2 regions of the Pseudomonas sp. 18-147 genome follow, and region 1 is predicted to be linked to the other one. Evidence: predicted binding sites of a transcription regulator. Region 1 holds the regulator's gene; the other holds the start of a gene.

What was found. The regulator LexA, encoded in region 1, represses DNA repair genes until DNA is damaged. The targets are predictions, from matches to a motif close to CTGTNTNNNNANACAG.
Region 2: imuA (translesion DNA synthesis-associated protein ImuA) is a predicted target of LexA. The motif match lies at 10,870-10,885, and genes of this name have one in related genera.

What each region holds. Positions count from the first base shown of each region.
Region 1 is NZ_CP182296.1:2,264,105-2,279,273, forward strand. Features, by position in the region: gene topA (type I DNA topoisomerase) at 1-2,261, shown strand, start outside; gene ACM0M4_RS10910 (DUF6586 family protein) at 2,368-2,886, shown strand; gene ACM0M4_RS10915 (hypothetical protein) at 3,092-3,325, shown strand; gene sulA (SOS-induced cell division inhibitor SulA) at 3,347-3,832, opposite strand; gene lexA (transcriptional repressor LexA) at 3,844-4,458, opposite strand; gene psrA (transcriptional regulator PsrA) at 4,690-5,391, shown strand; gene nagZ (beta-N-acetylhexosaminidase) at 5,593-6,591, shown strand; gene ACM0M4_RS10940 (S-methyl-5'-thioinosine phosphorylase) at 6,603-7,340, shown strand; gene ACM0M4_RS10945 (CsiV family protein) at 7,386-8,015, opposite strand; gene mfd (transcription-repair coupling factor) at 8,026-11,472, opposite strand; gene ACM0M4_RS10955 (glyceraldehyde-3-phosphate dehydrogenase) at 11,612-13,078, shown strand; gene ACM0M4_RS10960 (amino acid permease) at 13,180-14,589, shown strand; gene ACM0M4_RS10965 (Na(+)-translocating NADH-quinone reductase subunit A) at 14,848-15,169, shown strand, end outside.
Region 2 is NZ_CP182296.1:5,054,947-5,070,115, forward strand. Features, by position in the region: gene gspD (type II secretion system secretin GspD) at 1-1,748, opposite strand, end outside; gene ACM0M4_RS24040 (type II secretion system protein M) at 1,745-2,338, opposite strand; gene gspL (type II secretion system protein GspL) at 2,325-3,536, opposite strand; gene gspK (type II secretion system minor pseudopilin GspK) at 3,533-4,498, opposite strand; gene gspG (type II secretion system major pseudopilin GspG) at 4,506-4,955, opposite strand; gene gspI (type II secretion system minor pseudopilin GspI) at 5,189-5,563, shown strand; gene ACM0M4_RS24065 (type II secretion system protein N) at 5,566-5,997, opposite strand; gene gspH (type II secretion system minor pseudopilin GspH) at 6,145-6,594, shown strand; gene ACM0M4_RS24075 (PulJ/GspJ family protein) at 6,578-7,219, shown strand; gene vreR (anti-sigma factor VreR) at 7,229-8,188, opposite strand; gene vreI (RNA polymerase sigma factor VreI) at 8,258-8,803, opposite strand; gene vreA (TonB-dependent outer membrane receptor VreA) at 8,800-9,516, opposite strand; gene ACM0M4_RS24095 (hypothetical protein) at 9,682-10,002, shown strand; gene pigA (biliverdin-producing heme oxygenase PigA) at 10,120-10,716, opposite strand; gene imuA (translesion DNA synthesis-associated protein ImuA) at 10,968-11,573, shown strand; gene ACM0M4_RS24110 (Y-family DNA polymerase) at 11,581-12,996, shown strand; gene dnaE2 (error-prone DNA polymerase) at 12,972-15,169, shown strand, end outside.

The DNA of each region.
Region 1 (15,169 bases):
ACTTGGACCGCGAAGGGGAGGCCATCGCCTGGCACCTGCGGGAAGCCATCGGCGGCGACGAAAGCCGCTACAAGCGCGTGGTATTCAACGAAATCACCAAGAAGGCCATCCAGGAGGCCTTCTCCCAGCCCGGCGAGCTCGATATCAACCGGGTGAACGCCCAGCAGGCGCGGCGTTTCCTCGACCGCGTGGTCGGCTACATGGTCTCGCCGCTGCTCTGGCAGAAGATTGCCCGTGGGTTGTCCGCCGGCCGCGTGCAGTCGGTGGCGGTGAAGCTGGTGGTGGAGCGCGAACGCGAGATTCGCGCCTTCGTCCCGGAAGAGTACTGGGAAGTGCATGCCGACCTCGGTACCGCCAAGGGCGCCAACGTGCGCTTCGAGGTTACCCGTGAGAAGGGCGAGGCCTTCAAGCCGCTCAACGAAGCCCAGGCCATGGCGGCCCTGGAAAAGCTCAAGGCCTCGGCCTATAGCGTCGCCAAGCGCGAGGACCGGCCGACCTCCAGCCGACCCTCGGCGCCGTTCATCACTTCCACCCTGCAGCAGGCGGCGAGCAACCGCCTGGGCTTCGGGGTGAAGAAGACCATGATGATGGCCCAGCGTCTCTACGAGGCCGGCTACATCACCTACATGCGTACCGACTCGACCAACCTGTCGGCCGATGCCATTGGCATGGTCCGCGGTTTCATCGAGGACGAGTTCGGCCAGAAGTACCTGCCGGGCAAGGCCAACGTCTACTCGAGCAAGGAGGGCGCCCAGGAAGCGCACGAGGCGATCCGTCCTTCCGACGTCAACCTCAAGCCGACCCAGCTGTCCGGCATGGAGCGTGACGCCGAGCGCCTGTACGACCTGATCTGGCGCCAGTTCGTGGCGTGCCAGATGACCCCGGCCGAATACCTCTCGACCAGCGTGAGCGTCACCGCCGGCGATTTCGAGCTGCGCGCCAAGGGCCGCATCCTCAAGTTCGACGGTTATACCCGGGTACTGCCGCAGCAGAGCAAGCCGGGCGAGGACGACGTCCTGCCGGAAATGAAGGAAGGCGAGAACCTCAAGCTGATCAAGCTCGATCCGAGCCAGCACTTCACCAAGCCGCCGGCGCGCTACTCCGAAGCGAGCCTGGTCAAGGAACTGGAGAAGCGCGGTATCGGCCGCCCCTCGACCTACGCGGCGATCATCTCCACCATCCAGGAGCGCGGCTACGTAACCACCCACAACCGCCGCTTCTATGCGGAGAAGATGGGCGACATCGTCACCGATCGGCTCAACGAGAGCTTCGCCAACCTGATGGACTACGGTTTCACCGCCGGGATGGAGGAGCATCTCGACGACGTGGCCCAGGGCGAGCGCGACTGGAAGCACCTGCTCGACGAGTTCTACGGCGATTTCAAGAAGAAGCTCGAGGTGGCCGAAGTCAGCGAGAAGGGGATGCGCGCCAACCAGCCGACCCTGACCAACATTCCCTGCCGCGAGTGCGGCCGGCCGATGATGATTCGTACCGCCTCCACCGGCGTGTTCCTCGGCTGCTCGGGCTACAGCCTGCCGCCGAAGGAGCGTTGCAAGGCGACCGTCAACCTGATTCCCGGCGACGAGATCGCCGCGGACGACGAGGGCGAGTCCGAGTCGCGGGTGTTGCGTGGCAAGCATCGCTGCCCGATCTGCAGTACCGCGATGGACGCCTACCTGCTGGACGAGAAACACAAGCTGCATATCTGCGGCAACAACCCCGACTGTCCGGGCTACGAGATCGAGGAAGGCCAGTACCGGATCAAGGGCTACGAAGGGCCGAGCCTGGAATGCGACAAGTGTGGCAGCGAGATGCAGTTGAAGACCGGCCGTTTCGGCAAGTTCTTCGGTTGCACCAATCCGACCTGCAAGAACACCCGCAAGCTGCTGAAGAATGGCGAGGCGGCGCCGCCGAAGATGGACGCCATCCGCATGCCTGAATTGAAGTGCGAGAAGGTGGACGATATCTACGTGCTGCGCGACGGCGCTTCGGGCATGTTCCTGGCCGCCAGCCAGTTCCCGAAGAACCGCGAGACCCGCGCGCCGTTGGTGAGCGAGATCATCCCGCACAAGGCCGAGCTGGATCCCAAGTACCATTACCTCTGCGACGCCCCGCAGAAAGACCCGGACGGCCGTCCCGCGGTGATCCGTTTCAGCCGCAAGACCAAGGAGCAATACGTGCAGTCCGAGGTCGATGGCAAGCCCACCGGCTGGCGCGCCTTCTACGATGGCGGCAAGTGGAAGGTCGAAGACAAGCGCTGATGGATGGCGCGCCCGCTTGCATGGGGCGCGCTTATACTGCGCGAAGGCCGGGCGCTGACCTGGCCTGCGCTCCGCATTCCTTCCAGTTTTAATCGGGAGTACCGGCATGGCCCAAGAGCTTTATACCCGCACCAACCAGAAGCTGTATTTCGCCGGGTTGGCTCTGGAGGCCTGGAAGCGAGCCGATGCCGAGCGGGCGATGAATGCCCAGGCGATCATCCAGGGGGAGCGCGAGTCGGCGCTGTTCCACCTTTATGGCGCAGTGCTCGGTGTATGCCATGAGATCGCCGGTTACTACCGTCTGCCGCAGGCTGCCGCTCCTCGCGTGGATGCATTGCTGAATGCCGAAGTGCTGGCGGCCGCGCCCAGCCCCGAGCTGGCTGAACTGGTGGAGTTGGCGTCGCAGCCGGAAACCTGGCTGGGCCAGTTGCTGGGCGCCTACTCCGAGCTGTTCCTGCCGCCGCGACCGACCAAGGCAGCGAAGATCGACCCCAGCACACCGTTGATCGTTGCCGTGAGTATCGACGAAGAAGCCCCCTTGCTTTCTCGCGAAACCCTCGAGGAATGGCGGCAGTCGCTGAAGCAATTGGTCCTGCGTTTTCGCGAGAGCCTGACGGAGCTGTAACGCCGTCGTCATTCGCCGATCAGCGGTAGGACATTTTCCTACCGTTCCACTCGGTTGATTTGCCAGCAAAAAAATTTAGCGGATGCCGTCCGGGCGCTCTGGAACCGCCGTTACAGGCGCGAGAGGGGAACCGGAAGGCGGATGCGGGCTAGGGATGCACTGGATGGGCTGTTACAATGTCGCGTCTTCGTAGAGAGCGTCTGTCATGCCAACATCCTTCCTTGAAATCGTAGAAATGCCCGACGGGCGCATCGTGCTGCGTCGCGCCGATGACGAGGAGGCGTTGGTGACCCTGGAGTTCTCCGGGGACGCGAAGAATTTCCTGCAAGGCCAGCATGTCGAAGTGGCCAAGGCCATGTTCAATGTCGGCGTGCAAATGGCCGGTCGTCTTGCCGAGGGCGAGATGGAACACGACGAAGGCCCCCGCGTCCTGCACTGAACGCTGTCCCCCGCCGTTTTTTCAACCCAGACGAATATTCAGGCTCTGTGCTTGGCCCAGTTGGGCGGCGCGGGACAGTTGCTTGCGCGCCGCCCGGCTCAGCGGCTCCAGCCAACTGACCACGGTGTGGCTGCGGCCCAGGCGCAAGGCCTCGCAACTGAGCGCCAGGGCAGCGGCGTTGTCCTTCGCCTGCAGTAGCAGGATGCGCTCGCGGTTCAGGCCGGCGCGGCGCAGCCATTCATGGGTCAGGCTCGCCGGCGGAGCGATCAGGGTCAGCCAGCGGGCATCCTGTTCCTCGCTGAGCTCGCGGAGAATCGGTGCGAGCAGGGTCAGGCAGTGCCCCGGCAGGCCGCTGAGCGAAAGTTCGCTAAAGGCAGCGGGTTCCTCGATGGAGGCGCTGGAAGGGCTGTCGATGACATCGTCGAGCAAGGGTGCGCCGTTGCTGGCCCAGAACGCTTCCTGGAACAGTGGCAACTGGGCGCTGGGCAGCGAGTGGGAGGTCTGCATGGTATCTCCTGTCAGCGCCGGATCACGCCGACGCTCAAGCCTTCGATGATCAGTTCCTGCTCCTTCAGATCGACTTCGATCGGAGCGAACTCAGGGTTTTCCGCCAGCAGCCAGACCTTGCTGCCTTCGCGCTTGAAGCGTTTCACCGTGACCTCCTCGCCGATCCGCGCGACCACCACCTGGCCGTTGCGCGCTTCGCGGGTGACGTGGACGGCCAGCAGGTCGCCGTCGAGGATGCCGATGTCCTTCATGCTCATGCCGCGCACGCGCAACAGGTAGTCGGCGCGAGGATTGAAGAAGGCGGGATTGATCCGGCAGGATTCCTCGATGTTCTGTTCGGCGAGGATCGGTGCGCCGGCGGCGACCCGTCCGATCACCGGCAGGCCCTCATCGTCGTTGGCGGCATGCGGTTCGAAGCCGGGAATGCGGATGCCGCGAGAGGCGCCCGGAGTCATTTCGATGGCGCCCTTGCGTGCCAGCGCCTTGAGGTGCTCCTCGGCGGCGTTCGGCGACTTGAAGCCGAGTTCCTGGGCGATTTCCGCCCGGGTCGGCGGAAAGCCGTGGTCTTCCAGGCAGCGCTTGATGAAGGAGAGGATCTCGGCTTGGCGGGGCGTCAGCTTCTGCATGTCGTCGCTCTGTGTTTTTATCCAGTGACTGGGATTATATACAGTGAGCGGGGCGTGGCAATGATTTTCCGCATGACATTTCGTCCTGCGTCACGATGAAGTTGGCCAGTGTCTTGCTTCCGTTTTTCGGGACTTCTCTGTAATTTTCCTGACTGGTGCGTCATCTGCCGCTTGACAAGGGATGTGGCTGAAACGTATGTTTCAAACAAGTGTTTGTCAGGCGGAGAAACCATGGCCCAGTCGGAAACCGTCGAACGCATTCTCGATGCGGCGGAACAGCTGTTCGCGGAAAAAGGCTTCGCCGAAACCTCGTTGCGTCTGATCACCAGCAAGGCCGGGGTCAACCTGGCGGCGGTGAATTATCACTTCGGTTCGAAGAAGGCGCTGATCCAGGCGGTGTTCTCGCGCTTCCTCGGGCCATTCTGCGCCAGCCTGGAAAAGGAGCTGGATCGTCGCCAGGCCAAGCCCGAGGCCCAGCACGCCACCCTGGAGGACCTCCTGCACCTGCTGGTGTCCCAGGCGATGGCGGTGAAGCCGCGCAGCGGCAACGACCTGTCGATCTTCATGCGCTTGCTCGGCCTGGCCTTCAGCCAGAGCCAGGGGCACCTGCGCAAGTACCTGGAGGAGGTCTACGGCAAGGTCTTCCGGCGCTACATGCTGCTGGTCAACGAGGCTGCGCCGAAGCTGCCGCCCATCGAGCTGTTCTGGCGCGTGCACTTCATGCTCGGCGCGGCCGCCTTCAGCATGTCGGGGATCAAGGCCCTGCGGGCGATGGCGGAAACCGATTTCGGCGTGAACACTTCCACCGAGCAGGTGATGCACCTGATGGTGCCGTTCTTCGCTGCCGGCATGCGCGCCGAGAGCGGCATCGACGATCCGCTGCTGGCCGGGGCGCAACTGCGCCCGCGGAACAAGACGCCCGCCAAGGCCTGATCGCAGACGGCGCCCCAGGGCGCCGTTTTCTTTTCTCCTTTCTCTGTGCTCCGGGCGGAACTCCATGCGCCAGGCCGGCTCCATTGGCAGGCGCGCGGTACCGCCCCGGGACTTAAGTCTTTCTGCCGGGTGCAGTACAGTGTGCGCTGTCTGAGGCCCGTGACGGCGGGCTTCGCTGATTTCCAGGCCATAGGACTCTTCATGCAAGGCTCTCTGATGCTCGACATCGGCGGCACCTGGCTGACCGCCGAGGACCGCCAAATCCTGCGCCACCCCGAGGTGGGCGGGCTGATCATCTTCGCTCGCAACATCGAGCATCCTGCCCAGGTTCGCGAACTGTGTGCGGCCATTCGCGCCATCCGTCCCGACCTGTTGCTGGCCGTCGACCAGGAAGGAGGGCGCGTGCAGCGCCTGCGCCAGGGCTTCGTGCGCCTGCCGGCGATGCGCGCGATCGCCGACAACCCCAATGCCGAAGAGCTGGCCGAGCATTGTGGCTGGCTGATGGCGACCGAGGTGCAGGCGGTCGGCCTCGACCTGAGTTTCGCGCCGGTGCTGGATCTCGATCACCAGCGCAGCGCCGTGGTCGGTAGCCGCGCCTTCGAGGGCGACCCGGAGCGTGCCGCGCTGCTTGCCGGTGCTTTCATTCGCGGCATGCATGCCGCCGGGATGGCCGCCACCGGCAAGCATTTTCCCGGTCACGGCTGGGCCGAGGCCGATTCCCATGTGGCGATTCCCGAAGACGCGCGCAGTCTCGAGGAAATCCGGCGCAGCGACCTGGTTCCGTTCGCCCGCCTGGCCGGACAGCTCGACGCGCTGATGCCGGCCCATGTCATCTATCCGCAGGTCGACCCGCAGCCCGCCGGCTTTTCCCGGCGCTGGTTGCAGGAGATCCTGCGCGGCGAGCTGAAGTTCGACGGGGTGATATTCAGCGACGACCTGTCGATGGCCGGCGCCCATGTGGTCGGCGACGCCGCCAGCCGCATCGAGGCCGCCCTGGCCGCGGGCTGCGACATGGGCCTGGTGTGCAACGACCGGGCTTCCGCCGAGCTGGCCCTGGCTGCCCTGCAACGCCTGAAGGTGACCCCGCCGTCGCGTCTGCAACGCATGCGTGGCAAGGGCTACGCGAATACCGACTATCGCCAGCAGCCGCGCTGGCTGGAAGCACTGTCCGCGTTGCGCGCCGCGCAACTGATTGATTGAGGGAGCTGTCGATGAGTGTCTACGCGATTATCGGAGGAACCGGCCTGACCCAGCTGGAAGGGCTGACGCTGGGCGAGTCCCTGCCGATCGAAACGCCGTATGGCGCGCCGTCCGCGCCGCTCCAGCGTGGCCGCTACGCCGGGCGCGAGGTGCTGTTCCTGGCACGTCACGGTCATCCGCACCGCTTCCCGCCGCACCAGGTGAACTACCGCGCCAATCTCTGGGCGCTGAAGCAGGCGGGTGCCGAGGCGGTGATCGCGGTCAACGCGGTGGGTGGCATCCATGCGGCGATGGGAACGGGGCACCTGTGCGTGCCGCACCAGTTGATCGACTACACCTCGGGACGCGAGCACACCTATTTTGCCGGCGATATCGAGCATGTCACCCATATCGACTTCAGCCACCCCTATGACGAGCCGTTGCGCCAGCGCCTGATCGAGGCGTTGCGTGCGTTGGGGCTGGCGCACAGCAGCCATGGGGTCTACGCCTGCACCCAAGGGCCGCGCCTGGAAACGGTGGCGGAAATCGCCCGGTTGGAGCGGGACGGCAACGATATCGTCGGCATGACCGGCATGCCCGAGGCGGCACTGGCCCGCGAGCTGGACCTGCCCTACGCCTGCCTGGCGCTGGTGGTCAATCCCGCGGCGGGCAAGTCGGCGGGGATCATCACCATGGCCGAAATCGAACAGGCGTTGCACGATGGCATCGGCAAGGTGCGCGAGGTGCTGGCGCGGGTCCTGGCCGGCTAGGCGGCCATCGCAACGAAAAAAAGGCCGCTATTGCGGCCTTTTTCGCTATTGCGCAGGAGGTGCGGCGTCGAAGCCGCCTTCGACGGGGGGCGCGTCCGCCGGTGCCTGCTGTTCTTCCATTTCCATGGGATTGGGGGCGGCGGGACGGGCGCCGACCGGCACCACCTTGATCAGGATGCCCAGGCTCGGATGGTCGAGATAGGTCAGTTCGCCATTCTTCAGCCGCGTGCCCTGCCTGATGTGCTGGCTGCCGGCGAGGAAACCGTCGTCGCCGAAGCGATTGACCCAGAAATCGGCCTCCATGTCGACGAAGCGCACCTGGCTGAGGGTCAGCGTACCTTCCACCGGGAAATGATGATCCTGTTCCTGGCCTTCGCTGAGGGCGATCTTCACCGGGGTCTCGCCGATGTCCTGGCGCCAGGCCTTGTGCAGCAGCACGGTGTAGCCGTTGTCCTGGCTGAGCTTGGCGAGCTGGTTGTCGAGCGCGGTGGCGCGCAGGGCGTCGCTGGCCAGCGGCTGTGCGCCGGTGGCCCAGTCGTCCGGGGCCGGCTGGCTGGACGGCACGGCATCGCCGGCCTGGCGGAACACCACCAGTTCCACCTGGTAGGGACCGCCGGCGAATGCCGCGGGGGCGGCCAGTGAGAGCAGCAGGGCAAGGCAACGGAACAAGCGCATAGGCTAATCCTTAGGTGGTTTGCGGTGTCAGGCGCTCGAACAGCGCCTCCAGGGTATTGAAGCGTTCTTCCGGTCGTTCCATGGGCACCTGGAAGCGGAACAGGGTTGCGCCTTCGAACTTGTAGCGGTTCGGTTGGCCCTGGATCAGCTTGATCAATACCAGCGGGTCGACCTGGGTATCGGCGGCGAATTCTATACGACCGCCCTGCGGTCCGGCATCGACCTTGAGGATTCCAAGTTTTTCCGCCTGCAGCTTCAGAAGGGTCAGGCGCATCAGGTTCTTCGCCGGATCGGGCAGGAGCCCGAAGCGGTCGATCATCTCCACCTGCAACTCGCGCAAACCTTCCTCGTCAGGGGCGTTGGCGATGCGCTTGTAGAGGATCAGCCGGGCATGCACGTCGGGCAGGTAATCCTCGGGGATCAGCGCAGGCACCCGCAGGTTGACCTCCGGCCCACCGCCCAGCGGCTGCTCGAGGTTCGGCTGCTCGCCCTTGCGGATGGCCTTCACCGCCCGTTCGAGCATTTCCATGTAGAGGGTGAAGCCGACCGCCTGGATCTGCCCGCTCTGGCCGTCACCGAGCAACTCGCCGGCGCCGCGGATCTCCAGGTCGTGGGTGGCGAGGACGAAGCCGGCGCCCAGGTCCTGGGCGTTGGCGATGGCTTCCAGGCGTTTCTCGGCGTCCGGGGTCATCTGACGGCGCGGCGGTGTCAGCAGGTAGGCGTAGGCCTGGTGGTGGCTGCGACCGACGCGGCCGCGCAACTGGTGCAACTGGGCCAGGCCGAACTTGTCGGCGCGCTCGATGAGGATGGTGTTGGCGCTGGGCACGTCGATGCCGGTCTCGATGATGGTCGAGGCCACCAGCACGTTGAAGCGCTTGTGGTAGAAGTCGCTCATCACCTGTTCCAGCTCGCGCTCGTGCATCTGTCCGTGGCCGATGCCGATGCGCGCCTCCGGGACCAGTTCGGCGAGGTCGCGGGCGCACTTCTCGATGGTCTTCACTTCGTTGTGCAGGTAGTACACCTGGCCGCCGCGCAGCAGTTCGCGGAGCAGCGCTTCCTTGATCACCGCGTTCTGCTGCTCCATGACGAAGGTGCGCACCGACAGGCGGCGCGCCGGCGGCGTGGCGATGATGGACAGGTCGCGCATGCCGGAGACGGCCATGTTCAGGGTCCGCGGGATCGGCGTGGCGGTGAGGGTGAGGATGTCCACTTCGCTGCGCAGGGCCTTGAGCTGCTCCTTCTGGCGCACCCCGAAGCGGTGTTCCTCGTCGATCACGACCAACCCCAGGTTGGCGAACTTCACGTCTTCCTGGAGCAGCTTGTGGGTCCCGATGAGGATGTCGATCTTGCCTTCGGCCAGTAGCCGCGCAGCATTCTCGACTTCCTTGGCGCTCTTGAAGCGGCTCATCACCTCGACGCTCACCGGCCAGTCGGCGAAGCGGTCGCGGAAGCTGTTGTAGTGCTGCTGGGCGAGCAGGGTGGTGGGCACCAGCACCGCCACCTGCTTGCCGCTATGCACGGCGACGAACGCCGCGCGCATCGCCACTTCGGTCTTGCCGAAGCCGACGTCGCCGCAGACCAGGCGGTCCATGGGCCTGGGCGCGAGCATATCGGCGACCACCGCCTCTATGGCGCTTTGTTGGTCCGGCGTCTCCTCGAACGGGAAGCCGGCCGAGAAGGTCGCGTAGTCGGCCTGCGGATCCTTGAACGCGAAGCCTTCGCGGGCGGCGCGGCGGGCGTAGATGTCGAGCAGCTCGGCGGCGACGTCGCGGACCTGCTCGGCGGCCTTGCGCTTGGCCTTCTGCCAGGTTTCCGAGCCGAGCCGGTGCAACGGCGCCAGGGCGTCGTCGGCGCCGGTGTAGCGGGCGATCAGGTGCAGGTTGGCGACCGGCACGTAGAGCTTGGCGTCCTCGGCGTATTGCAGCATGAGGAATTCCGCCTGCTGGTTGTCCACCTCGAGGGTGATCAGGCCCAGGTAGCGGCCGACGCCATGGTCGATGTGCACCACCGGCGCGCCTTCGCGCAGCTCGGTGAGGTTCTTGATCACCGCGTCGCCGCCGTCGCGGGTCTTTTCCCGGCGCCGGCGCTGCATGACGCGCTGGCCGAACAGCGGGCTTTCGGCGACCAGGGCGAGGGCCGGATGGTCCAGCAGCAGGCCCTCGTCCAGCGGCGCGATGCTGATCGCCAGGCGTGCCTGGCTGGCGAGGAAGGCCGGCCAGCCGTCGACTTCCTCGGGGCGCAGCTTCAGTCGGGCCAGCAGCTCCAGCAGGACTTCCCGGCGTCCGGCCGATTCGGCGCAGAACAGTACGCGGCCGGGGAACTCCTCGATGAACCGGCGCAGCGCGGCCAGCGGCTCGGCGGCCTTGGCTTCGATCGCCAGGTTCGGCAGCGGCAGGGCCGGGAAGCGCTCGCGCCCGACGCCCGGCTCGACGTCCTCCTGGCTGGCGACCACCCGTGGCCAGTTCTTCAGCCGGGCGAAGCAGTCTTCCACCGGAAGGAACACTTCCGCCGGCGGCAGCAATGGCCGTTCCGGATCGACCCGGCGGTCCTCGTAGCGGCTGCGTACGTCATTCCAGAACTGCTCCGCGGCCTGTTCGATGCCGGGCAGGGAGAACACCTGGGTGTCTTGCGGCAGGTAGTCGAAGAGGGTCGCGGTTTCCTCGAAGAACAGCGGCAGGTAGTACTCGATTCCCGAGGGTGTCAAACCGCTGGCGAGGTCCTGGTAGATCGGGCAGCGCCGGTAGTCGACGTCGAAGCGCTCGCGGAAGCGGCCGCGGAAGCCGGTGACCGCTTCCTTGTTCAGGGGGAATTCGCGTGCCGGCAGCAGGCGGATCGACTCGACCTTGTCGATGGAGCGCTGGGTCTCCGGGTCGAAGGTGCGCAGGGTCTCGATCTCGTCGTCGAACAGGTCGATACGGAAGGGCAACTCGCTGCCCATCGGGAACAGGTCGATCAGCGCGCCGCGGACGGCGAACTCGCCGTGCTCGTAGACCGTGTCGACGCAGCGGTAGCCGGCGCCTTCCAGGCGCAGGCGCATCCGCTCGACGTCGAGTTTCTGGCCGACGTCGAGGACCAGGCTGCTGCCGAGCAGGAAGCGGGTCGGCGCCAGGCGGTGCAAGGCGGTGGAGATCGGCACCACCAGCACGCCGTGCTTGAGCTGCGGCAACTGGTAGAGGGCGGCGATGCGCTGGGAAATGATGTCCTGGTGCGGCGAAAAGACGTCGTAGGGCAGGGTTTCCCAATCGGGGAAATGCAATACCGGCAGGTCGGGGGCGAAGAACCGCAGTTCCTGTTCCAGGCGTTCGGCATTCTGGCTGTCGGCGGTCAGCAGCAGGGTGAAGCGCTTGGCGGAACTGGCGGCCTCGGCGACAGCCAGGCTCAGCGCGGCACCGGGGAGGTTGCCCCAGTGTTGCTTGCCGGCGCTGGCCGGCAGGCTGGGAAGACGCAGTACGGACACGGGCAAGCTGGGCTCCGGTCGGGAATTTGACCCGCCGGATTGTAACTTTCCCGACTGCTGGATGTCAGTCTTCCGACTGCTGCAGATTGCCGAGCCTGGCCGGCGCGGTCATAATGTAGCCCCTTTTTTCATCCCCTACATGTGGAAGGTATTGCCCGTGACTCAGAAGCCCGACCAGTGTCTCGGTGAATGGATCGATCGTGAAGCCATCGCGGAAGCCATGATCCCGCTGATTGGCCAGCTCTACCGCAATAACAATGTGGTGACCTCGATCCATGGCCGTGGTCTGATCAACCGCTCGGTGATCGCGATCATGAAGGCGCATCGTTTCGCCCGTCATCGCATGGCTGATGACGCCGAGCTGTCGGTTCACGAGACGTTCCCGATCCTCAAGGCGATGAGCGAGCTCAAGCTGGGCGCCGCTTCCGTCGATCTGGGCAAGATGGTCGCCAAGTTCAAGGCAGAAGGTAACGGCCGCAGCATCGAGGACTTCGTCAAGGCCGAGCTGGCCGAGGTGGTCGGCAAGCAGAACGGCGATGCCCGCGAAGGCACCGACGTCGTGCTCTACGGCTTCGGCCGCATCGGCCGCCTGCTGGCGCGCATCCTGATCGAGAAGACCGGCGGCGGCGACGGCCTGCGCCTGCGCGCGATCGTCGTGCGCAAGGGCGCCGAGAACGACCTGGTCAAGCGGGCCAGCCTGCTGCGTCGGGACTCGGTGCACGGTCCGTTCGACGGCACCATCACCATCGACGAAGAAAACAACACGCTGACCGCCAACGGCAACCTGATCCAGGTGATCTACTCCAACGATCCGGCGTCGATCGACTACACCCAGTACGGCATCAAGAACGCCCTGCTGGTCGACAACACCGGCAAGTGGCGCGACGCCGAAGGCCTCGGCCAGCACCTGAAGTGCCCGGGGATCGATCGCGTGGTCCTTACCGCTCCGGGCAAGGGTGCGCTGAAGAACATCGTGCACGGTATCAACCACACCGACATCGGCGCCGACGACAAGATCATCTCGGCCGCCTCCTGCACCACCAACGCCATCGTGCCGGTGCTGAAGGCCGTCAACGACCAGTACGGCATCGTCAACGGTCACGTCGAGACCGTTCACTCGTACACCAACGACCAGAACCTGATCGACAACTTCCACAAGGGCAGTCGTCGTGGCCGCAGCGCGCCGCTGAACATGGTGATCACCGAGACCGGTGCCGCCACCGCCGCGGCCAAGGCCCTGCCGGTGCTGAAAGGCAAGCTGACCGGCAATGCGATCCGTGTGCCGACGCCGAACGTGTCCATGGCGATCCTCAACCTGAACCTGGAAAAGGCCACCACCCGCGAAGAGATCAACGAGTACCTGCGCCAGATGGCCATGCACTCGGACCTGCAGAAGCAGATCGACTTCGTCAGCTCCCAGGAAGTGGTTTCCACCGACTTCGTCGGTTCGCGCCATGCCGGCGTGGTGGACGCCGAGGCGACCATCTGCAACGACAACCGTGTCGTCCTGTACGTGTGGTACGACAACGAGTTCGGCTACAGCTGCCAGGTAGTGCGCGTGATGGAAGACATGGCTGGGGTCAACCCGCCGGCCTTCCCGCGTTGATGCGCAAGGCGTAGAGGAAAACGGGAGCTCTCGGGCTCCCGTTTTTCATTTCTGTGGATAACCAGAACAAGAAACTACTCACTTCGATTTAGGGTTTTTCAATGGATGGTCAACATCTGCACCAGGGCGAGCTGAAGCGTGGCCTGAAGAATCGCCACATCCAGTTGATCGCGCTGGGCGGGGCGATCGGCACCGGGCTGTTCCTCGGCTCGGCGGGCGTCATCAAGACGGCCGGCCCGTCGATGATCCTCGGTTACGCCATTGGCGGCTTCATCGCCTTCCTGATCATGCGCCAGCTCGGCGAGATGATCGTCGAGGAGCCGGTGGCCGGCTCCTTCAGTCACTTCGCACACAAGTACTGGGGCGGATTCGCCGGTTTCCTTTCCGGCTGGAACTACTGGGTGCTGTACATCCTGGTGGGCATGTCGGAGCTGACCGCGGTGGGCAAGTACATCCAGTATTGGTGGCCGGACGTGCCGACCTGGGCGACGGCGGCGGCGTTCTTCGTGCTGATCAACGCGATCAACCTGGCCAACGTGAAAGCCTTCGGCGAGACCGAGTTCTGGTTCGCGATCATCAAGGTAGCGGCGATCGTCGGCATGATCCTGCTCGGTATCTACCTGCTGGTCGGCGGCGGTGGCGGACCGCAAGCCTCGGTGAGCAACCTGTGGGACCGCGGCGGCTTCTTCCCCAACGGTCTCAGCGGCCTGGTGATGACCCTGGCGATCATCATGTTCTCCTTCGGGGGGCTGGAGTTGGTGGGTATCACCGCCGCCGAGGCGTCCGAGCCGCGGAAGGTGATCCCGAAGGCGATCAACCAGGTGATCTACCGGATCCTGATCTTCTATATCGGCGCCCTGGCGGTGCTGCTCTCGCTGTATCCATGGGACCAGTTGGTGGAGACCATCAACGCTTCCGGCGACGACTACAGCGGCAGCCCGTTCGTGCAGATCTTCTCGTTGATCGGCAGCGGCACCGCGGCCAACATCCTCAACTTCGTAGTACTCACCGCGGCATTGTCGGTCTACAACAGCGGCGTCTACTGCAACAGCCGGATGCTCTACGGCCTGGCCGCCCAGGGTGACGCGCCGAAGGTGCTGATGTCGGTGGACCGCCGGGGCGTGCCGGTGCTGTCGATCCTGGTCTCGGCGCTGATCACCTTCCTCTGCGTGATCGTCAACTACGTATTGCCGCACAAGGCGCTGGAGCTGCTGATGTCGCTGGTGGTGGCGGCGCTGGTGATCAACTGGGCGATGATCAGCCTGTCGCACCTGAAGTTCCGCGCGGCGATGAAGCGCCAGGGCGTGGACACCTTCTTCAAGGCGCTCTGGTCGCCGTTCAGCAACTACCTGTGCCTGGCCTTCGTGGTGTTCATCCTTGGCATCATGCTGATGATCCCCGGGATCAACATCTCGGTGTACGCCATTCCATTCTGGCTGCTGCTGATGTGGTTGTGCTACCGGGTCAAGCTGTCGCTGGCGGAAAGGCGCGGGCTCGGCCAGCAGGCCTGAGCCTGCGGGTGGCGCAGGACGGGAGCTTCGGCTCCCGTTTTTCATTTCGCACGGGCATGTTTTTCTGTCGTTTTCTGTTACGCGTTTCAAGACCCGGTGTGCGGCTTGGGTGGCTCCCGGGGAGGTGGCTCTTTATAATCCCGTGGTTACCTTGCGGGGCCATTCATCAATCGTGCCAATTCAGTACGTTGCGCGCGATGATGGTCATTTTCTGACTTGGGCCTCGTCTTTTCTGTCCACGACCACTAGGCACTAGACATGATCAAGATAAAACGTGGCCTGGACCTGCCCATCAGCGGCGCCCCCGAACAGCGCATCGAGGCAGCACGCCCGGTACGCAGCGTGGCGTTGATCGGTTTCGACTACCACGGCATGAAGCCGACCATGGCGGTGCAGGTAGGCGACCGGGTGAAGCTGGGGCAGGCGCTGTTCACCGACAAGAAGAATCCCTCCGTCAGCTATACCGCACCCGGCGCCGGTGTGGTCAGTGCCATCCATCGTGGCGAGAAGCGCGTCCTGCAATCGGTGGTCATCGATCTCGACGGCGACGAGCAACTGGAGTTCGCCCGTTATCCCGCTG
Region 2 (15,169 bases), 2.8 Mb from region 1:
GTCAGCAGGTTCGGGGTCGACAGGACGTTGGTGCCGCCGCGGCTCTTCAGCGCCCGGGCGAGCACCTTGAGGTCGAGGATCTTGCCGATCCCGGGGATGTCCACGGTGCCATCCACCAGGCCGATGTTGAGCCCCTTGGGCAACACGTCGATGGTGTTCTTGCCGGCCGTGTTCAGCGCCGACTGGCCGAAGTTGACCCCGCCGAACACGCCGTTGCCGCCGAGGTTGCCGGCCTGCCACTGGATGCCGAACTCGCTGGAGTCGTCTTCGCTGACCTCGACGATCAGGCTTTCGATCACCACCTGGGCGCGGCGCTGGTCGAGCAGGTCGATGACTTCGCGGAGGTTGCGGTACAACGGCTCGGGTGCGGAAATCAGCAGGGTGTTGGTGGTGGCGTCGGCCTGTACGGTGACCCCGCCGGCGGAGAACGCCGAGTTCTCCTCGCCCATCGCACCGGGTCCGGCGCCGCCCTGGCCGCTGCCCATCGCACCATAGGCGCCGCCGCTGCGGTTGCTGCCGCCCAACCCGCTGGAACCGCTGCCCGTGGTATTGCCGCTGCTCCCCAGGCCCTGGCTACCAGTACCGCTATTGCCGCCACCGAGCATGCCGCCGCCGCTCAGGCGCGCGCGCTGCTGGTCGCCCTCGTTGCCCTCGCCGCCGCTGTCGCCGGTGATCAGCCCGCGCAGGGCCTGGGCCAGGCGGGTCGCCTGGGCGTTGCGCAAGTAGACCACATGGAGGTTGCCGGGATTGCTTTGCACGCTGTCCAGCTTGCCGATCAGGTCGCGCGCCAATTGCGTGCGCTCTGGGCTCGGCGAGCGGATCACGATGCTGTTGGAGCGTGGGTCGGCGAGCACCACGGTCTTCTGGCCCTGCTCGGCGCCGCCGCTGCCCTGGCTGTCGAGCAGTTCGGAGACGGTGCTGGCGATGTCCACCGCGATGCCGTTCTGGATCGGTACCACGTCGGTGTCGCTGGCGCTGGGGGTGTCGATGCTGGCGATGATCCCGGCGACCCGGTCGAGGTTTTCCGCGTAGTCGGTGACCACCACGGTGTTGTTCCCCGGATAGGCATTGATCGGGTTGTTCTGCGCGACGATCGGGCGCAGTACCGGGATCAGGTTCACCGCGTTCTCGTAGCGCAGGCGGAAGGTCCGCGTGACCATGCCGTTGGCCGCCGGCCGGTCGGCGCCGTAGACCGGCCCGCCGAGCAGCTTGGCGTCGGCCTCCGGCACCACCTGGCTGACCCCGTCGACGTCGACCACGCTGAAGCCCTGCATGCGCAGGGCGCTGGTGAGCATGCGGTAGGCGGTGCGCGCCGGCACCTGGCCTTCGGAAACCAGGGTCAGCTTGCCCTTCACCCGCGGGTCGACCAGGAACTGCCGGCCGGTGGCGCGCGACAGCGCGCGCACCACCGCTTCCACCTCGGTATCGACGAAATTCAGGCTGACCGGCTGCTCGCCGAGTTCGGCCGCTGTCGCTGAGACCGGAGCCACGCCACCGGAGCGCGCCACGCCGCGTCCGGCACTCAGCGCGCGGCGGGCCTGCTCGGCCTGGGGCCGCTCGCGGACGTCGGCGCTGCGCAACGGCGCACCGGAGCGGACACTGCTCAGCGGCCGGCCGACTTCCTCGTCGGCCGGGGGCACGCCGGGGACCTTCGGCGTCTCGCTACACGCCGCGACCAGCAGCGCGCCCAGCGCCACGCCCAGTACAGGCCAACGACGCCGGGCATGGTGGAAAGCTGATTGCCTCATGGGGAATCCTTGGGAGCGGAAGACGACTGCAAATGGATCGAGGCGGACACCAGCCCGCCGGACGGCTCGCTCGAAGAGCCAGAGCGCTCCTCGGAAGGAGCGTCAAGACGCGTCACCTGCGCCTCGCTGACGCTCAGGCGCAACGCCGCCGGGCTGCGCGCCAGCCAGCGCAGCAAGGCCTCGCCGGACACGCTGGCGAAGTCCAGTTGCCATTGGCCCGGTTGCGGGGCGTCCAGTTGGAAACCGTCGAGTCCCTGATCGCGCAGGCTGCGACGGATCGCCTCGGCGTCCGCCGTACCGCTCAGGGTCGGACCGCGCAACGCCTCGACCTCGCGCAACACGCCGTCCACCGCCGCGGCCTGCGCACGCAGGCGCGGCAGCTCGGCTTGCCAATGCTCGATCCGCGCCAGCGGCGGATCGATGAACACTTGCCAGGTCAGCGCCAGGCATAGCGCCAGGCCACCGCCGGCGAGAATCTTGCGCTCGCGCGGCGCCAGTTGCCGCCAGTAGGCCTGCAGCCGCAGCAGCAGGGGACTCCAGCGCTGCGCCGGGGTATTCAGTAGGCCCGCCAGGCGCTTATTCATCTTCATCGGCAGCCGCCTCGGCAGTGCCACTGTCTGCCGCGCCAGCGGCCGGCGCTGGCGGCGCTTCCATGGCGCGCACCTGCCAGCCCTTGTCGGAGGCATCGGCCTGCAACCCGTGCTTGCCCAACTCGCCCTGCCAGGCAGCGGCATCGCCGCCTGGCGGTCCCGGCAGCAGCTCCAGGTCCAGTTCGCCGGCGTGGTAGTCCAGTCGTTGCAGGCGCCCGGCGAGGAACGGCATCGCCTCGCCGGCGCCATGCAGCAGCGCGGCCAGCCCCGGTACGGCATCGCCATCGGCCTTGCCGGCCAGATAGGCGTCGCGTCGCTCGCGAGCCTGGCGCAGCGGATCGAGCACCACCGGCAGTTCCGGGAAGGCCTGCTGCACGCGTTGACTGCTCTGCCGTTGCAAGGACTGGCCCTGCCCGGCCAGTTGCCCGGCGTACAGGTTCAGACCGGCGACCCACACCAGCAAGGCCAGGGCAGCGCAGATCAGGGGCATCTTCCAGGTGCCGTTGCCGGCGCTCGTCGCCGGCGCTTTCAGCGCCAATCCCCACGGACTGGCAGGCCCGCTCCAGCGCAGCGCTTCGTCCAGCGCCTCGGCCCGCTCCAGGGCTGCGGAGCGCCACGCCGGTCGCTCGCCCAGCCAGAACAGTCGCAACTCCTGCGGGACCTCAGCGAGGCCCTGCTCCGGCAAGGGATGGACCGCAGCGTCGCTCAGCGAGCGGCGCAACAGCAGATGGCCGTCCCACTCGCCGGCCACCCAACCGTCATCGCGCAACGGCAGGAGGAACGGCGCGGCCTGCACCTCCCGCACGTCGAGCCGCAGCCGCTGCACGGCCTGCTCCAGCGAGGCCAGCGCCGACGCCTCCAACCACCCCAAGGTCAGGCGCCCGTCGGCGCCGCGCGGGCCGTGGGCCAGGCGTAGCTGCGCCGGATCGCCGAGGACCAGCGCCTCGGCCGCGCAGTTCACCGCGGCGGCGAGCTTCGCCGCAGGCAGCGCCGGCAGTTCGAGACTGACCAGGCGGCAATCGCGCGGATGCAGGAACAGCGCCACCGGCAACCCCTGGCGTCGCCGCGCCAGTTCCGCGAGCGAGGCCTCGATTCGTTCCTGCACCGCGCCGCGCGCATCCAGGCGCAGGCAATGCAGCGGCGCCGCCTCGGCGAACTCGCTCAGCGGCGGCAGCAGGCAACGCCAGGTGGCTTTCATGAGCCCACCCTCACCCAGTTGACCGCCGTGCTTTCACCGGCCTTGCGCTGCACCAGGGCTTGCAGGCGCACCTCTTGCCGGTCGCGCCGAGCATAGGCGGTGAGCAGGAACCAGTCGCTGGTGATCCCGACCTTCACCGACTGCGCCTGCAATTGCGGCATGTTCAGGCGGTTGACGAAGTCGCCGCGATTGAGGAACCAGCGGCCCCGGTCGCGCTCGCCGAGCACCCGCCGCGCCTGGTCCAGCCCGAGGCCGGGGACACAGGCGGCGAGCACTTCGGCGCGCGCGGTGTTGCCGTTGATCCAGGTGGTTTCGGGCAGGATGGTGACGTAGGGCCGCAGGCGTTCCAGGGTCGCCGGCGGAATGCCCAGCCGGGCCAGGTCGTCGAGACGCCTGAGCGCCGGCATGCGCGCCGGAAGCGCACGCAACACGGCGCCCGGCGAAGTCTCGCGGCCGCTGTCGAAGCCTGCGGGTTGCGTCTCGGCCGGCGGCGCTTCGGCGGGCAGCCGTGCATAGGAATCGAGTACCCGCTCGACGATCAGCCGCGTCTCCTTCGGGCGCACGCCGAGCAGACCGGCGAGGCGTTCGAAGTTCGCTCGCTCCTGGAGATCGGGGCGCTGGTCGACCAACAGGTTGCGCAGGTTGAACTTGCCCTGCTCGTCTTCCAGTTGGCCGTTGAACGGCAATTCGGCGCTGCTCAGACGCAAGCCACGCATCGGTTGCGCCCAGCGCTGGTCGAGGCGGGTCAGCGGGTCGCGGCGGCTGTCCTCGAGCAGCAACTGGCGGCTCCATTCCAGGCCGCCGCGCAGCATCCAGCCGGCCTGGATGCGTAGCTGCTCGCTTTCCAGGGCGCGGATGAATGCGCTCTGGCGGGCGATCAGGCCGGCGGCTATGACCGCAACCACGGTGACGATCAGCAGCGCGCTGATGATCGCCATGCCGCGCTGGCGATGACCGTTCATGGCGCGCTCAGAGCTGCCAGGAGCCGATGTCGGCGTTGATGCCCTCGCCGCCCGGCTGCCCGTCGGCGCCGAGGGAGAACACGTCGATCTCGCCGTTCACGCCGGGATTCAGGTACTGGTAGGGCTTGCCCCAGGGGTCGTTGGGCAGGCGCTCCAGGTACGAGCGCCAGTTGCTCGCCGAGGCATCGGCAGGACGCTCCGCGAGCACCTTCAAGCCCTGCGCCTGGCTCGGATAGCGGCCCTGGTCGAGGCGGTAGAGCTTGAGCGCCTGCATCAGCCCGGAGATGTCCTGGCGCGCCGCGGTGGCACGGGCCTGGTCGGGACGGTCGAGCACCTTGGGTACCACCATCGCGGCGAGGATGCCGAGGATCACCACCACCACCATGATCTCGATCAGGGTGAAGCCCCGCTGTCCCCGATGTCCTTTCGGGCTGGAGCTGAACTGCACGACATCCATCTCGACACTCCTCGGCATGGTTCGATTCGCCGCGGATTGTTTCAGGAAGATATGTCAACGATATTGAAAATCCTCGGGTGCGCCGCTCTTCCGGAGGCGCCCGCAAGGCCCTGGAGCCGGGCTTTCCGGCAGGCGCCGGGGATGGCTCGCGGGGGCGCCCTCCCGAGCTTTTGTCAGGGATCGGTCAGATTTCCCGGCTAGCCTGGAAGTCCCCTTTCGCCGACCTTTCCGCGATGTCCACGCGCCTGTCTTCCCGCGGTTTCACCCTGATCGAAGTGCTGGTCGCGCTGGCCATCGTCGCCATCGCCCTGGCCGCAGCGATCCGCGCGGTGGGCCTGATGACCGACGGCAACGGTCTGTTGCGCGACAAGTCGCTGGCCCTGCTGGCAGCGGAGAGCCGGCTCGCCGAGCTACGCCTGGGCGTCGGCGCGGCTCCGGGAAACAGCGATTTCGAATGCTCCCAGGGCCGCCTGCGGTTGTACTGCGAACAACGCGTCGAGGCCACCGACGACCCCGCGCTACTGTGGGTGGAAATCCGTGTGCGCACGCAGCGCGAACAGGCGGTGCCGCTGGCGCGCCTGAACACCCTGCTGAGCCGCTCCCGGTGATCTCAACCGCGCTTGAGGGTAGCCAGCGGCGGCGGTTCGGCGAGCCGCTGCATGGCCACCCGGCGAACCTCGCCGTTCTGCTCGATGAGCACCGCGTCGGCCTCGATCCGCCGCACCTTCGCCGCACGCGCCAGGACCTCGCCCTCGCGATAGGCCTGGGCCGGCGCGCCGTTCACCGAGAGGATGGCGATCGCCGCGGGACCACCGCTGATCAATCCCGCCAGTTGCACCTCGACCTCACCGGAAGGCGCCGCGAACCAGCGTTGAGCGGCGTCCTCGCCGCTGGGCGGCGGAACGTCGGCGACCTCGGCCTGGACCACGCCGGGAATCGGCGCCAGCAACAGATAGCCCCAGAACAGCAGGCCGGCGAGGATCGCCAGCACGGCGGCAAACTGGACCAGGCGGGGCGGATCGATACGGGGCATGGCCGGCATGGCGGGGCTCTCCTGGCGTATGGGCGACGGGCGCCACGAACGGCGCCCCGGCACCAGCCTAGCGCGGAATTCTCTCCGTTATGTTTCACAAGCCGATCATCTTCGTCGGGCACTCTGGAAACCTCTCTCTTCGCGGAGCGGCATCCGGTGAGGCGACCCCGGCAAGGCGGTTTCACCCTGATCGAACTGATGGTGGTGCTGGTAATCGTCGGCATCGCCACGGCGGCCATCAGCCTGAGCGCCCGCCCCGACCCGACGGGCCTGCTGCGCCAGGATGCCGCGCGCCTGGCGCGGTTGCTGGAAATAGCCCAGGGCGAAGCGCGGGTACGCGGTACGCCGATCCTCTGGCAGCCCAGCGCCAAGGGCTATCGCTTCAGCCCGCAGGCCTATCGCGGCAAGACCGACGCCTTCGCCGCCGACACCGAATTGCGCGCGCGCGACTGGCAGGCCGCGCCTCTGCGGGTCAGCGTGCGCCCGCCGCGACCGGTGTTGCTGGACGCCGAATGGATCGGCGCGCCGTTGCGGATAACGCTCTCCGACGGCCAACACAGCGTCACCGTGCTGCGCGAGGCGAACGGCCATGTCCGGGTACGCTGAACGCGCGACGACGCGGCGCCGGCAAGCCGGCTTCACCCTGATCGAGGTGATGGTCGCGATCATGCTCATGGCCATCGTCAGCCTGATGGCCTGGCGCGGCCTGGACAGCATCGCCCGGGCCAGCGCGCACCTGGAGGACAGCACCGAGCAGGGCGCCGCGCTACTGCGCGCGCTGAACCAACTGGAGCGCGACATCGCCCTGCACAGCGCCATCCGGGAGGAGACCGGCCTGCCCAGCGGCGACGAGCCGATCCGGGCCAGCGACAGCCTGCCGCCCGGACTCGCACTGAAGCGCCTGAGCGAGATCCCATTGCGCCTGGACATCGTCCGCGCCAGTACCGAGCCAGGCGCGCCGCTGCAGCGCGTGCGCTGGTGGCGACAGGGCAAGATCCTCTACCGCGCCGCCTCGCCCAGCGGCGACCGCCTGCCGTTGCCGCCGCTGGCGGAGCGGGTGGCTGTGCTGGACGACGTGAGTCGGTTCGAGATCCGTGCCTGGGTGCCGGGAAAGGGCTGGACGCGCCTGCCGGCACGCAGCAAAGTCCGCGCCAGCGGACTGGAGATCAGCCTGTCGCGGGTCACCCGCAACGGCGTGGAGCGCTATCGACGGGTGGTGGCCCTGCAATGAAGCGGTGGCTCAGCCGAGCAGCACCACCCCGCCCGGCAGGCGGGTGACCTCGATGCCATAGGCATCGCGGATCAGGGTCGCCACGTCGGCCAGTTGATCGAGGCTGAAACGGGCCTGGACCCGGCGTCGGCCAAGGGCCTTGTCCAGCAGCAGGAGCATGCCGGGACGGTAGCGGTTGATTTCGTCGATCACCGTGGCCAACGGTACGTCGTTGAACACCAGCATGCGCTCGCGCCAGGCCATCACCTCGGCAACGTCGAAAGGCACCGGCGGACCGTTGCGTCGCTCGTCGAAGGTCAGCTGCTGGCCGGCCTGGAGGTCCAGGCGCTGGCCGAGGTGTTCGAGCCGCACGCTGCCCTCCAGGCAGGTCACCACGCAGACGTCACCGCTGCTGCGCACGTTGAAGCGGGCCCGGCTGGCGCTCAGCCAGGCGCTCCCGGCCATCACCCGCAGGCTGCTCTGCGGCGGGTGGCTGGCGATGATCTCGGCCTCGCCGCCGAGCAGTTCGATGGTTTCCTGCTGCTCTTGATTGCGCCGCACGTTCAGGCGGGTGCGGGTGTTCATCTCGATCCGCGTCTCGCCGCTCACCTGCACCTGGCGTTGCTCGCCGACCGCCGTGACATAGTCGGCGCCGCCCAGGCCATGGTCGAGCAGCGACGGGCGCAAGACGAACAACGCCACCGAGGCGGCCAGCGCACCGCCGACGAACCAGCGACGACCGAAACGCCTCGGCGCGATCTGCGCCACGGCCGGCGGCTCCAGCGGCAGAGCGGCGGCACTGCCGAGTGCCTGCCAGAGATCGCGCGCCTCGACGAACGCTCGCAGGTGTTGCGGGCTGCGCGCACACCACTGGCGGAAGGCCCGCGCGTCGCCCTGGGTGACGCGTCCGGAGGTCAGGCTGATCACCCAGGCGTGCGCTTCGTGGCGAAGGTCGCCGGTTTCATCGGCGGCGGAGTCTGAGGCTGTCATGACTGTGCTGTACGGACACCGGAATGGCTCATGGGATGGATATGGCGGCGGTTTTCCACCTGCTTATGCTTATGACGGTTTTCCGGCCCCGGGACCGAACCTCTGGATGACTTTTCTTTCCAGGCGCTCCGCGCAGAACCACAGGGCGGCCTTGAGTTCCTTCTCCACGGTGCGGGTGGAAATGCCGAAGCGACGGGAGATTTCCGCATGCGGCGTCTCTTCCAGGCGCGAGGCGATGAGAATCTGCCGACGCCGCGCCGGCAGTTCGCAAAGCGCCTCCAGCAGGCGACGGATCTCGGCGTGACCGCCGACGATGCGCTCCGGGTCGAGGCCTTCGTCGGCCACCTGCAACAGCTCCGCCACCTCCTCCCCGGTGAGCAGGCGGGCGTCGCCCTCGCGGCGGTCGGCGGCAATGTTCAGGGCAATACGGAACAGGTAGGCCTGGGGCTTCTTGACCTCCAGGGCATCATCCAGCCGGTCGACTCTCAGGTAGGTTTCGTGCAGCACGTCGCACGCCAGGTCCTCGGAGCCCAGGCGCCGTTTCAGGCGCGCCTTGAAGTCGTCGTAGGAGGCGAGGAACAGCTTCACCATCGCGCTTTGCCGCGAATCGCTCATGACCCTCCCACTCCCTCCGTCAGCTTGCATTCCATGGCCTTGCCCGTCGTCTTCGGCAGCAACAGGATGGTCAGCGGCTGGGCCAGCGTAGCGGGCGTCGCCTGCATCACCCGCACGCCGCGCAGGCTTTCCACCAGGGCGCTGTCCCGCTGCGGGTCGCCGGTCGAGCCGAGCAGGCGACTGTGGCGAACCTCGCCGAAGCGACCGATCCAGAGTTGCAGCACCGCGCGATAGGTACCCGGACGAGTGCGCGGCGAGCGGCACAACTGTTCTTCCAGCGCCGCCTGGACCGCTCCCGCGTAGCGGCGATCCAGCGGCTGCTCGACCTTCGGCATCTCTGCCGGCAGCGGCGCAGCGTTCCTGACGGCCTGCGCCGGCAGCAGGGTGAACGCTTCCTGGCTGGTGTAGCGCGCCATCAGGCCGGTTCCGCCGAGCAGTCGGGTCAGGGCGTCGCTGGCGGTGAAGCGCCCCTGCAAGCGGGCCGAGCGCCGTCCACGAGCCAGCTCGCCATCCACCAGAACCGCCATTCCCGTCACCCCGCTGTAGGTCACCAGCGCCGATGCCAGGCTCTGCGGAGGAATATCGAACGCGTGCACCGCCAGGCGCAACGGCGGCCTGCCGCCATCGCCCGGCACGGCGCCGGACGCCGGCAGCAGCATGCCGAGACCGAGCAACGACACTGCGCACGACCTTGCCACCCCGAGGATCGACATCAACGGATTCCAGTCCGAACTACCCGGTTCAGGCCAGATGGCCATCACCCAGGAGGGACATCCTGATGGCACTGTGTGACTGTGGTGTGACGGTACCTGCGGTGACATGTTTTCACCGATTGCCGTATAAGCGGGAAACCACCATCCCAGCGCGGGAGAATCGCCATGCACCGTTCATCGCAGGTTCTGCCGGCCCTGATCCTGGGCCTGGCCATGAACGCCACCCTGGCCGACGAGCCGACGCCGCCGGCGAACTGCATCAACACCGAGGTCAACGGCTACCAGGCTTTGTCCTATGAATGCCTGAGCCAGCAGATGACCGATCCTGACAGCGCGGCCAGGGCCCGCCGCGAACAGGAGCTGGATTCCGCCGCCATCGTCCGGCGTCCGCCAAACCAGCTCGGCCTGTACAACCAATCGGCGACGCGCATTCGCCTGGGCACCTCGTTCGGCAACTCAGTGGAAGCGCAGCGGCCGCCTCGCTAAGGGTCTCCGCAGGTCCGCGCTCCTGGCCGGCGGCGCAAGACAGAAAACCCCGGCAACCAGGCCGGGGCAATCGTCGTCGGCGAGGTTGGCCGCCGATCAAAGGACAAGGAACGCCCCTCAGGCGAAGGTACGCTCCAGCAGGTCGCCGAAACGATTGAAGGCATCGCTGGCGCCCTTGGCGGCCAGGCGCTCTTCTTCCTCGTTCAGCTCGATGCCGTCGAGGATCGCCACGAAGCTCTTCCAGCCTTGCGCGCGGCCGCCTTCCGGTTCGGCCAGATGGCGGGCGCCGAAGTTCTCGTCGAGTTCGAGCGCGGCGGCTTTCTTGAACAGGAACGCAGCGCCCAGCTTCGAACCTTCGGAAACGAACAGCCAGCCCAGTGCCTCGGCCAGGCTCAGGTCGGCCTCGCGCACGCTCTGGTCGCCCTCCGGCACCGGATGGCCGAGGTCCGCCAGGTCTGCACGAGCGGCGTCGTCGCGGGCGCGGGAAGCCAGGCCGGGGAACAGGCGGGCCAGCGCTTCGTTGCGATAAAGCGGCTCCAGGTCATGCTGGAAGAGGTACTGGGCGGCGACGAAGCGGGCGAAATTGTCCCGGCTGGCGAAGGGTTCCTTGCTCTTCACCAAGCTCTCCAGGCGCTGGTGCGGCTCGTTGGTCAGCAGGTTGAGGCGTTGCGAACGCAGATTTTGCCGAGTGGATTCAGGGGCCAGGGTATCCATAGGGGAATTCCTTTCGAGGGACGGAACGCACTGGGCTGACATAGCGCGCCCAGGATCAATAACGATTCTCAATTATATTCGTTATTGAATCTCAGTGTCACATGAAAGGATGCCGACCGACTGCCATTGACCAGAAAAGGACTACAGCAAATACTGTATTTACATACAGCATTCGAGTTATTTCCTTGGCCTCCCTTTCATCCGTAGCCGACATCACCCCACCCGCAGCCGTCGCCGGACGAGGCAATGGCATAGCGCTGAGTGCGCTGCTCGACGCGCGTAGGATCTGGAAAGGCCAGTCCGCCGTACCGGCCGGCTCTTCCCTGCCCACCGGGCATGCGCGCCTGGACGCACTGCTGCCCGGCGGCGGTTGGCCGGAGCATGCCCTGAGCGAAATCCTCCATGCCCGCGACGGTGTCGGCGAACTGCAACTACTGATGCCGACCCTCGCTCGCCTGACCCAGGCGCAACGTCGTGTCGTCCTGGTCGGCGCCCCCTACGTACCTTATCCGCAGGCCTGGCTGGCCGCCGCGGTCGACCTGCGCCACCTGGTCCTGTTGCAGGCCAGCGGACGCGACGCCTTGTGGGCTGCCGAACAGTGCCTGCGCTCGGGCAGTTGCGCCGCAGTGCTGTGCTGGCCGCAGCAGGCCGACGACCGCGCCCTGCGCCGCCTCCAGGTCGCCGCCGAAAGCGGTCAGGCCCTGGGTTTCGCCTATCGCCCCCTGCGCGAAGCGGTCAACCCTTCGCCGGCAGCGCTACGCCTGTGCATCGAAACCCGCCCCCCACGCCTGCGCATCCTCAAGTGCCGGGGCGGCCTCGCGCCGGCGACCGCCCTGCCGGCCAGCGCCTGGCAATGAGGCGGCCATGCTCTGGGCTTGCATTCTCCTGCCGCAACTGGCCATGGACAGCGCGCTGCGTCAACGGAGCAATCCCGACGCACCGCTGGCGCTGCTCGGCGGCCCAGCGCAGCGCCGGCAGTTGCAGGCGGTCAACCCAGCGGCACGCGCGCTCGGCCTGAAGCCCGGTCAATCGCTGATCGCCGCCCAGGCCCTGAGCCGGGACTTCGCCACGGCGGAATACGACCTCGCCGCCGTGGAGCGCTGGCAGGCCTTCCTCGCCGCCTGGGCCTACGGTTTCAGCTCGCAGGTCAGCCTGCACTATCCGCGTGCGCTGCTGCTGGAAGTGCAGTCCAGCCTTGCCCTGTTCGGCCCCTGGCCACGCTTCGAGGCCCGCTTGCGCAAGGAACTCACGGCGCTGGGCTTCCGCCATCGCCTGTGCCTGGCGCCGAACCCGGTGGCGGCGAGGGTCCTGGCGAACAGCCACGACGGCCTGGCCATCGAGGACGAGACAGCGCTGCAACGCCAGTTGTCCGCCCTTCCGCTGGACCGCCTGGGACTCTCGCGGGAGCTGGCTGTCGCCCTCGGACGCATGGGACTGCGCTATCTGCGCCAGGTCCTCGAGTTGCCGCGCGCCGCCCTGGCCCGTCGCTTCCCGGCCGAACTGCTGTTGCACATCGACCGCCTCTGCGGCCGCAGCCCACTGGCGCTGGAGCACTACCGGCCGCCGGACACCTTCGACCTGCGCATCGAACTCAATTTCGACGTGGAATCGCACCAGGCCCTGCTCTTCCCCCTGCGACGGCTGAGCGCCGATCTCGCCGCCTTTCTCGCCGGACGCGACAGCGGCGTGCAGCGCTTCACCCTGCATCTGGAGCATCACGGGCGCGCCGACAGCCAGGTCACGGTCGGCCTGCTCAGCGCCGAACGCGAGGCGGCCATGCTCTTCGAACTGACCCGCGGCCGTCTCGAACAGCTGCAACTGCCCGCCCCCGTGCATGCCGTGCGCCTGGAGGCCCGCGAGCTGCCTCCTTTCACGCCGCAGCACCGCGAACTGTTCGACGAGCGCCCACAGCAGTATCTCGGCTGGGAACAGTTGCGGGAACGCCTGCGCGCGCGGCTGGGCGACGAGGCGGTACAGGGCCTGAGCGCCGTCGCCGAACACCGTCCGGAGCGAAGCTGGCGGCCGCACAGCTGCGACAGGGCGCAATCGCCGGCAGCCTGCGGCCTCCGACCCGGCTGGCTGCTGGCGGAGCCACGCCCCCTCGGCGAGGCCTTGCCCACCGTGCTGGCCGGCCCGGAGCGGATCGAGTCGGGCTGGTGGGATGGCGAAGACATCCGCCGCGACTATTACCTGGTGGAAACCCGCAGCGGACAACGTGCCTGGGTCTATCGCGAGGTCGGCAGCGAAGGGCCGCTGTGGCTGCATGGCTGGTTCGCATGAGCGCCTACGCCGAACTGCATTGCCTGTCCAACTTCAGTTTCCAGCGCGGCGCCTCCAGCGCCGCGGAACTCTTCGCCCGTGCAGCACGCCTGGGCTATCGGGCCCTGGCGATCACCGACGAATGCAGCCTGGCCGGTATCGTGCGGGCCTGGCAGGCGGCGCGGGAGCATCAGGTACAACTGATCGTCGGCAGCGAAATCCGCCTCGAACAGGGGCCCAAGCTGGTCCTCCTGGCGGAGGACCTGGAGGGCTACCAGAACCTCTGTCGCCTCATCACCCGCGGCCGGCGACAAGCCGACAAGGGCCACTACCGGCTGCTGCGCGAAGATCTGCAACAGCCGCTCGCCGGCCTGTTGGCGATCTGGTTGCCGAACGACCATGGGGACGAGCAGGCTGCCTGGCTCCGCGAACGCTTCCCCCAGCGCCTTTGGCTGGGCGTCGAGTTGCATCGCGGCGCCGATGACGATGCCCGCCTGGACAAACTGCTCGCGCTCGCCTCGCATCTCCGGCTACCGCCCGTGGCCTGCGGCGACGTCCACATGCACGCCCGCGGCAGGCGAGCCCTGCAGGACTGCATGACAGCGATCCGCAACCATCTTCCGGTCAGCGAGGCCGGCGCCTATCTCTTCCCCAACGGGGAACGCCACCTGCGTACCCTGGAGGCCCTGCAGGGGATCTACCCGCAAGCCCTGCTGGCGGAAACCCTGAAGATCGCCGAACGCTGCCGGTTCGATCTGGAACAGCTGAAATACCAGTACCCACGCGAATTGGTACCGGCCGGACACGACCCGGCGTCATGGCTCCGCCATCTCACCGAACAGGGCATCGCCAGGCGCTGGCCGAACGGCGCGAGCGCCAAGGTCCGCAAGCAGATCGGGAGAGAACTCGAGCTGATCGCCGAACTGGGCTATGAAAGCTATTTCCTCACCGTGCAGGACATCGTCGCCTTCGCCCGGGGCCGGAAAATCCTTTGCCAGGGCCGCGGCTCGGCGGCCAACTCGGCAGTGTGCTTCGCCCTCGGCATCACCGAGTTGGACCCGGACCGGACCAACCTGCTGTTCGAGCGCTTCCTTTCCCGCGAGCGCAACGAACCACCGGACATCGACGTGGATTTCGAACACGAGCGCCGCGAGGAGGTCATCCAGTACGTTTTCACACGCTACGGACGCCAGCGCGCGGCGCTGACCGCGGTGGTCAGCACCTACCACGGCGCCGGCGCGGTGCGCGACGTAGCCAAGGCCCTGGGTCTGCCGCCCGAGCAGGTCGACGTCCTGGCCAACTGCTGCGGCCGCTGGAGCGACCAGGCCCCCAGCGCCGAACGCCTGGAAGAGGCCGGCTTCGATCCGCAGAGTCCGGTCCTGCGCCGGGTGCTGGCCCTGACCGACGAGTTGATCGGTTTTCCGCGCCACCTCTCGCAGCACCCCGGCGGCTTCGTCATCTCCGAACAGCCATTGGACACCCTGGTCCCGGTGGAGAATGCCAGCATGGCCGAGCGCACGGTGATCCAGTGGGACAAGGACGATCTCGACGCGGTCGGCCTGCTCAAGGTCGACGTCCTCGCCCTGGGCATGCTCAGCGCCCTGCGCCGCAGCTTCGACCTGATCCACGCGCTGCGCGGCGGCAAGCGGTTGAGCATCGCCAGTATCCCGAGCGAAGACCCGGCCACCTACGAAATGATCAGCCGCGCCGATACCATCGGTGTGTTCCAGATCGAATCGCGCGCACAGATGGCCATGCTGCCACGCCTGCGCCCGCAGAAGTTCTACGATCTGGTGATCCAGGTCGCCATCGTCCGGCCGGGGCCGATCCAGGGCGACATGGTGCATCCTTACCTGCGCCGGCGAAACGGTGAAGAGCCGGTGGCCTATCCATCGGCCGAACTGGAGAAGGTCTTCGAACGTACCCTGGGCGTCCCGTTGTTCCAGGAACAGGTCATGGAACTGGCGATCGTCGCCGCCGACTACACGCCGGGCGAGGCGGACGAACTGCGTCGTTCGATGGCCGCCTGGAAGCGTCATGGCGGCCTGGAACACCACCGCGAGCGGCTGACCCGGGGCATGCTCGCCAAGGGCTACGAGGCCGACTTCGCAGCGCGCATCTTCGAGCAGATCAAAGGCTTCGGCAGCTACGGTTTCCCTGAATCCCACGCCGCCAGCTTCGCCCTGCTCACCTA